Regions from separate parts of the Xanthomonas sp. AM6 genome, predicted to be linked through region 2. Evidence: predicted binding sites of a transcription regulator. Region 2 holds the regulator's gene; the other holds the start of a gene.
What was found. Region 2 encodes FliA, which starts transcription of late flagellar genes. Its sites were predicted from a motif close to TAAAGTTTNNCNNNCNNNGGCCGATAA; they were not measured.

Region 1 (3,399 bases), 1.4 Mb from region 2:
TCCGCTGGTCGCGCTCACCGCGTGGCAGGCCCTGGTGGAAACGGCGGGCCTGCAGAAGGGACAGAAGGTCCTGATCCACGCCGGCTCCGGCGGCGTCGGCAGCATCGCCATCCAGCTCGCCAAGCACCTCGGCGCGTTCGTCGCGACCACCACCGGCACCGGCAACGTCGATTGGGTGAAGGCGCTGGGCGCCGACCTGGTCATCGACTACCGGACGCAGGACTTCGAGACCGTCGTGCGCGACTACGACGTCGTCCTTAACAGCCTGGGCAACGACGTACTGGAGAAATCCCTGCGCGTGCTCAAGCCCGGCGGCATGCTCATCTCCATCTCCGGCCCGCCGGACCCGGACTTCGCTGCGCGACAGGGACTGGCGTGGCCGCTGCGGCTGGTGACCCGCCTGCTGAGCGGCGGGATCCGCAGGAAGGCCAGGCGGCGCGGCGTCAGCTACGCCTTCCTGTTCATGACCGCCAACGGCGACCAGTTGCGCGAAATCGGCGCGCTGATCGAGGCCGGCATCCTCACGCCGGTGCTGGACCGGGTATTCCCGCTGGAGGCCACGGCACAGGCACTGGCCTACGTCGAGAGCGGACGTGCCAAGGGCAAAGTGGTGATCAGGGTCGGCCAGCACTGAGCATGCGGGCCGTCGCGCACGCGCGGCGCGCTACAGTGCCTGCAGGATCAACGAGTGCCAACCGGTGCGGTAGGTCTCGTAGCCGGGCGAGGCGGCGTGCGCGATGCAGTGCGGGCGGCCGCCGAGATCGCTCACCACCGCGCCGCGCGGTTGCTTGAACAGCGCGTCGCGGCCGGCGAAGTCGATCCGTTCCTGCAGCATGCGGCCGGCCGAATCGGCCAGGACCTGGCCGCGCTGGTCGACGATGCAGACCCGGCTGCGGCCCCATTCCTGCTCCGACAGCGGCGTGCGCTGCACCACCGTCTGCGCCAGCGCATCCCAGCGGAACACGATGCCGAGCACGCCCAGCACGCGTCCATCGACGCGTCCGCCGTCGCGCACCGTGCACGCATACACCAGCACGCGTTCGCCATCGGCCAGGCTGCTGGCATGCACGTCCTGGAAACCGAATTCCTCGCCGCTGCGGGTGCGCGTGGCGTCCTCGAACCAGGCCTGGCCGGAGACGTCGCTGCCGGCCGAGGCGTACTGCTGCGGGCGGCCGTTGGCGAGGACGCGGCCGTCGGTGCCGGCCAGCACCAGGTCGAAGTACACGGTGTACGAATCCAGGATCTGGCCCATGCGCCGCGACGCGTAGGCGAGGTCGTCGCCGCTGCGGCCGTGGCGCGCGGCGGCGACGATCGCCGCGTCGGTCGCCCACCAGCGCACGTCGCAGCTGCGCTCGTAGAGGTTGCGGTCGATCAGGTCGATGTTGCTCAGCGCCAGTTCGCTCAGGCGCGTGCGGCGCACGTCGTCCTCCAGCCGCTGCAGGGTGGTGCGCATGTCGGCGCTGGTGTTGGCGGCGACCTTGTCCAGGTCCTGCGTGGCGTCGCCGACGCGCCGCGACAGCACGTCCATTTCCTGCGCGATGACGCTGAAGCCGCGCCCGGCATGGCCGATCCGCGCCGATTCGATGCGCGCGTTCATCGAGATCACGTGGGTGGTGCGGTTGATCTCGTCGATGCGCTGCAGCGACCGCCGCAGCTGCCCGAGCAGTTGGTCGGACAGGCCGACCACCGAGCGGATATGGTCGTCGATGCCCGCTTCGGCGGGTTTGGCTGGCAGGTTCATTGGGCGCTGTCGGTGGGAGGGGAGGGAACAGCAGGCGCAACACGGGATAAGGGAGTTAGCGGCCGCCGATGCACCGGCTTGAGCCACGCGTTTGCGCGGCGTCCGTCGCCGGCATGCGCTGCCGCGCCTGGGCTGCATCGCCCGCGGCCGGGCCGCGGCGAGGCGAACTCGTCTACCATCTGCGCCAGGACCGGCGTCGCCGGGCCATTGGCACGCCGCCGCGCAGCGGCTGCCGCCTTGGGGATGGATACCGGATGGAAGCGTTGATCGTGTTGGTGGTGGTGGCGGTACTGGCGGTGCCGGTGCTGCTGATCGTATTGCTGGTGTCGCTTTCGGGGGTGCGCCGGCGCGTGGCGGCGTTGGAACTGCAACTGGCGCAGGTGCAAGGCGCGGCGCCCCACGCCGGTGCCCGGTTCGGCACCAATGCCGGCATCGGTACGGGAGGCGACGCCGAGGCCGATGCCGGGTTCGAGGACAGCGACGCCGCGGCGGCGCGTCCGTTCGCCGCCACCGCGCCGGCCGCCATCGCGCCCGCAGCACCTGCGCCGCCGCCGCTTCCGCCGCAGTTCGCAACGCGCGTATCCGCGGCGAGGGACGGTGCGGATACCGATGCAGGCGCTGCGCCAGCGCACGAGACGTTTGCGCCGCAGGGCCCGGGCCCGCTCGAGCGGTTGCTGGCCGGCGCCAAGCGCTGGTTCACCGAAGGCAACGTGCCGGTCAAGATCGGTATGCTGGTGCTGCTGGCCGGTGTGGCCGCGCTGCTGAAGTACGCCGGCGACCAGGGCTGGCTGCGGATGCCGATCGAACTGCGCTACGCCGGCGTCGCCGCCGCGGCGCTGGCCGGGCTGGGCTTCGGCTGGCGCCAGCGCGAACGCAAGCGCAGCTTCGCGCTGGCCCTGCAGGGCGGCGCGATCGGCGTGCTGCTGCTGACCGTGTTCGCCGCGTTCAAGCTGTCCGCGCTGATTCCGGCCGGTGCCGCGTTCGCGCTGAGCATCGTGCTGGTGGCCGGCATGTGCGTGCTGGCGGTGGTGCAGGAATCGCGCACGCTGGCGGTGCTGGCCACGCTGGCCGGGTTCCTGGCGCCGATCTGGCTGTCCACCGGCAGCGGCAACCACGTCGGCCTGTTCTCCTACTACGCGGTGTTGAACGCGGCGGTGTTTGCGATCGCCTGGTACCGGCCGTGGCGGGTGCTGAACCTGCTCGGCTTCGGTTTCACCTTCGGCATCGGCACGCTGTGGGGCGTACTGCAGTACCAGCCGGCGAAGTTCGCCAGCACCGAGCCGTTCCTGCTGCTGTTCTTCGCCTTCTATCTGCTGATCCCGATCCTGTACGCGCGGCGCCAGCCGGCCACGCGCGGCAACCTGGTCGACGGCAGCCTGGTGTTCGGCGCGCCGCTGGTCGCGTTCTCGCTGCAGGCCGGATTGCTGCGTGGCGAGGGCCTGCCGCTGGCGCTGTGCGCGCTGGGCCTGGCGGCGATCTATGCGCTGCTGGCCGCGGCGCTGATCCGGCGCGCGCGCTTCGCGGTGCTCGGCCAAGCCTATGCGCTGCTGGCGGTCGGCTTCGCCACGCTGGCGGTGCCGTTGGCGCTGTCCGCGCGCGCCACTGCCAGCATCTTCGCGCTGGAAGGTGCGGCGCTGGCATGGCTCGGATTGCGGCAG
Region 2 (3,399 bases):
CGCCCGCGACGTGGCCCTGGTCACCACCGACACCATCCGCGTCGGCGGCCGCGAACAGCTGCACAGCTACGGCCGCCAGCTCGGCATCGCCGTGCACGAGGCCGACAGCGACGCCGCCCTGCAACAGCTGCTGGAGCGCCTGCGCGACTACAAGCTGGTGCTGATCGACACCGCCGGCATGGGCCAGCGCGACCGCGCGCTGGTCGGGCAGCTGCACTGGCTGCGCGCCTCCAGAGTGGTCCGGTCCTTGCTAGTACTTCCTGCCAATGCCCATTTCTCCGACCTGGACGAGGTGGTGCGCCGGTTCGCCGGCGCCGATCCGCAGGGGGTGATCTTGACCAAGCTGGACGAAACCGGGCGGTTTGGAAGTGCACTGTCGGTGGTCGCGGACCACCGGCTTCCCATCACCTGGGTGACCGATGGTCAGCGCGTGCCGGACGACCTGCACCGCGCCAACGCCGCCAGCCTGGTACTGCGCCTTGAAGATTTGCGGCGCGCTGCCGATAAGCCCTGTACTCCGGAGCAGAACCATGCCGTCGCGTGATTACGCCAATCTGACCAATGCCTTCCCCCTGTCGGCAACGCGCAGCGAACCGCTGGGCCCGGTGCGCACGATCGCCGTGACCGGCGGCAAGGGCGGCGTCGGCAAGACCAACATCTCGGTCAACCTGTCGATGGCGCTGGCCGACATGGGCAAGCGCACCCTGCTGCTGGACGCCGACCTGGGCCTGGCCAACGTCGACGTGCTGCTCGGGCTGACCCCCAAGTTCACCCTGGCCGACCTGGTCGCCGGGCGCTGCACCCTGGAAGAAGTGCTGATCGACATGCCCAACGGGCTGATGGTGGTGCCCGCCGCCTCCGGCCGCCGGCACATGGCCGAGCTGCCGCCGGCCCAGCACGTGGGCCTGGTCAACGTGTTCTCCGAGCTGCAGCGCGAGCTGGACGTGATGATCATCGACACCGCCGCCGGCATCACCGACAGCGTGCTGACCTTCTGCCAGGCCGCGCAGGACGCGGTGGTGGTGGTCTGCGACGAGCCGGCCTCGATCACCGACGCCTACGCGCTGATCAAGGTGCTGTCGCGCGAACGCGGCGTGGACCGGGTGCAGATCGTGGCCAACATGGTCCGCGACCTCAACGAAGGCCGCCTGCTGTACGACAAGCTGAGCCGGGTGTGCGAGAAGTTCCTCGGCGACGTGTCGCTGAACTACCTGGGCTGCGTGCCGCAGGACGACTGGCTGCGCCTGGCGGTGCAGCGCCAGCAGCCGGTGGTCAAGGCCTACCCGTCCAGCCCGTCGGCGCAGGCGATCGCCGAGATCGCCCGGCGCACCGCGCGCTGGCAGGCGCCGACCGTGCCGCGCGGCAACGTCGAGTTCTTCGTCGAACGGATCATCCAGCGGGGGGTCGCCGCATGAACGCCGCCGCCCAGTACCGCGCCGTGCAGCGCAACAGTTCCAACGACTACATCGCCCAGCATTCGGACCTGGTGCGGCGCATCGCCCACCACCTGGCGGCGCGGCTGCCGGCCAGCGTGGAGATCGACGACCTGATCCAGGCCGGCATGATCGGCCTGATCGAGGCCTCGCGCAGCTACGACGCCGACCAGGGCGCCTCGTTCGAGACCTACGCCTCGATCCGCATCCGCGGCTCGATGATCGACGAGATCCGCCGCGGCGACTGGGTGCCGCGTTCGGTGCACCGCCGCGCCCGCGACGCCGCCTCGGCGATCCGCAGGATCGAGCAGAGCACCGGCCGCGCCGCCGCCGCCAACGAAGTGGCCGCGGCGATGGACATGCCGCTTCCCGAATACCTGCGATTGATGGAAGATGCCGCGCGCGGCCAGGTGCTGAGCCTGGAATCGCGGGTCGAGGACCACGGCGAGCTGGACACCATCGCCAAGGGCGGGCCCAATCCGCAGCAGATGCTGGAACGCAGCGAATTCGGCCGCGAGCTGGGCAAGGCCATCGCGCAATTGCCCGAACGCGAGCAGCTGGTGCTGTCGCTGTACTACGAACAGGAATTGAACCTGAAGGAAATCGGCGCGGTGCTCGGTGTCAGCGAGTCGCGCGTCTGCCAGATCCACGGCCAGGCCACGGTACGGTTGCGCGGGCGCCTGAAAGCGTTCGAAGCGGCGGACGCCGGCCTGGAAGACGAAGAATAAGACCCAAGGGAGTTAGCGGTGAACAAGAACATGCGGATTTTGATCGTGGACGATTTCTCGACGATGCGGCGCATCGTCAAGAATCTGCTCGGCGATCTGGGCTTCACCAACACTGCAGAGGCCGAGGACGGCAACAGTGCCCTGGCTGCACTGCGCTCGGCGCCGTTCGAGTTCGTGGTCACCGACTGGAACATGCCCGGCATGACCGGCATCGACCTGCTGCGCAACATTCGCGCCGACGACAAGCTCAAGCACCTGCCGGTGCTGATGGTGACCGCCGAGGCCAAGCGCGAGCAGATCATCGAGGCCGCGCAGTGCGGCGTGAACGGCTACATCATCAAGCCGTTCACCGCGCAGACGCTGCAGGAGAAGCTGGGCAAGATCTTCGAACGCCTGGGAGCGACCGCCTGATGGAAGCCACCGCCGAACGCAGCGCCCTGATCGAACGCCTGCAAGGTGCGCTGGACGCACTGGAAAAGGGCGACGAAGCCGGCTGGCGCAGGGAAATCGACACCCTCGCCGCCTGGCGCACGCGGCCGATGATGCAGGGCCTGAGCCGGCTGGCGCGCGACCTGGGCCAGGCGCTGGGCGAACTGCCGACCGTGCCCACCGAGGCCGGCGAGCTGGACGACGCCTGCTCGCGCCTGGACCACGTGGTGGCGATGACCGAAGAGGCCAGCCACCGCACCCTGGACCTGGCCGAGGAATGCCGCGCGCTGGCCGAACAGCTGCGCGCCGGCGGCCTCACCGGCGACCAGGGCGAGATCCTCGACAAGATCCGCCACAACCTCACCGAGATGGCCCTGGCGCAGAGCTTCCAGGACCTGACCGGGCAGATCATCCGCCGCGTCGCGGCGATCGTGCGCCGCGTGCACGAGGGCTTCGGCGCGCTGGGATTGCCGCCGAAGGAAGAGAAGAAACCCGATGGCAGCCTGGCCGGCCCCGCGCTGGCCGGACTGGACCGTCACGGCGTGTCGCAGAACGACGCCGACGACCTGCTGTCCGGACTGGGACTGTAATGCCATGAGCGCCGTACCCGACGACATCGCTGCCGACTTCATCATCGAAGCCCAGGAGATCCTGGACCGGCTCGGCGAGCAGCTGGTGTCGCTGGAGCAGGCGCCCGAGGACAGCGACCAGCTCAACGCGGTGTTCCGCGGCTTCCACACGCTCAAGGGCGGCGCCGGCTTCCTGGCGATCAACGCCATGGTCGAGCTGTGCCACGCCGCCGAGGACAC

Region 1: OCJ37_RS04815 (methyl-accepting chemotaxis protein) is a predicted target of FliA. The motif match lies at 1,797-1,823, and genes of this name have one in related genera.

Annotation. Positions count from the first base shown of each region.
Region 1 covers NZ_CP106869.1:1,152,119-1,155,517, forward strand. The annotation lists gene OCJ37_RS04810 (NADP-dependent oxidoreductase) at 1-634, shown strand, start outside; gene OCJ37_RS04815 (methyl-accepting chemotaxis protein) at 665-1,741, opposite strand; gene OCJ37_RS04820 (DUF2339 domain-containing protein) at 1,996-3,399, shown strand, end outside.
Region 2 covers NZ_CP106869.1:2,563,129-2,566,527, forward strand. The annotation lists gene flhF (flagellar biosynthesis GTPase FlhF) at 1-544, shown strand, start outside; gene OCJ37_RS10795 (MinD/ParA family ATP-binding protein) at 531-1,415, shown strand; gene OCJ37_RS10800 (RNA polymerase sigma factor FliA) at 1,412-2,161, shown strand; gene cheY (chemotaxis response regulator CheY) at 2,180-2,572, shown strand; gene OCJ37_RS10810 (protein phosphatase CheZ) at 2,572-3,180, shown strand; gene OCJ37_RS10815 (chemotaxis protein CheA) at 3,185-3,399, shown strand, end outside.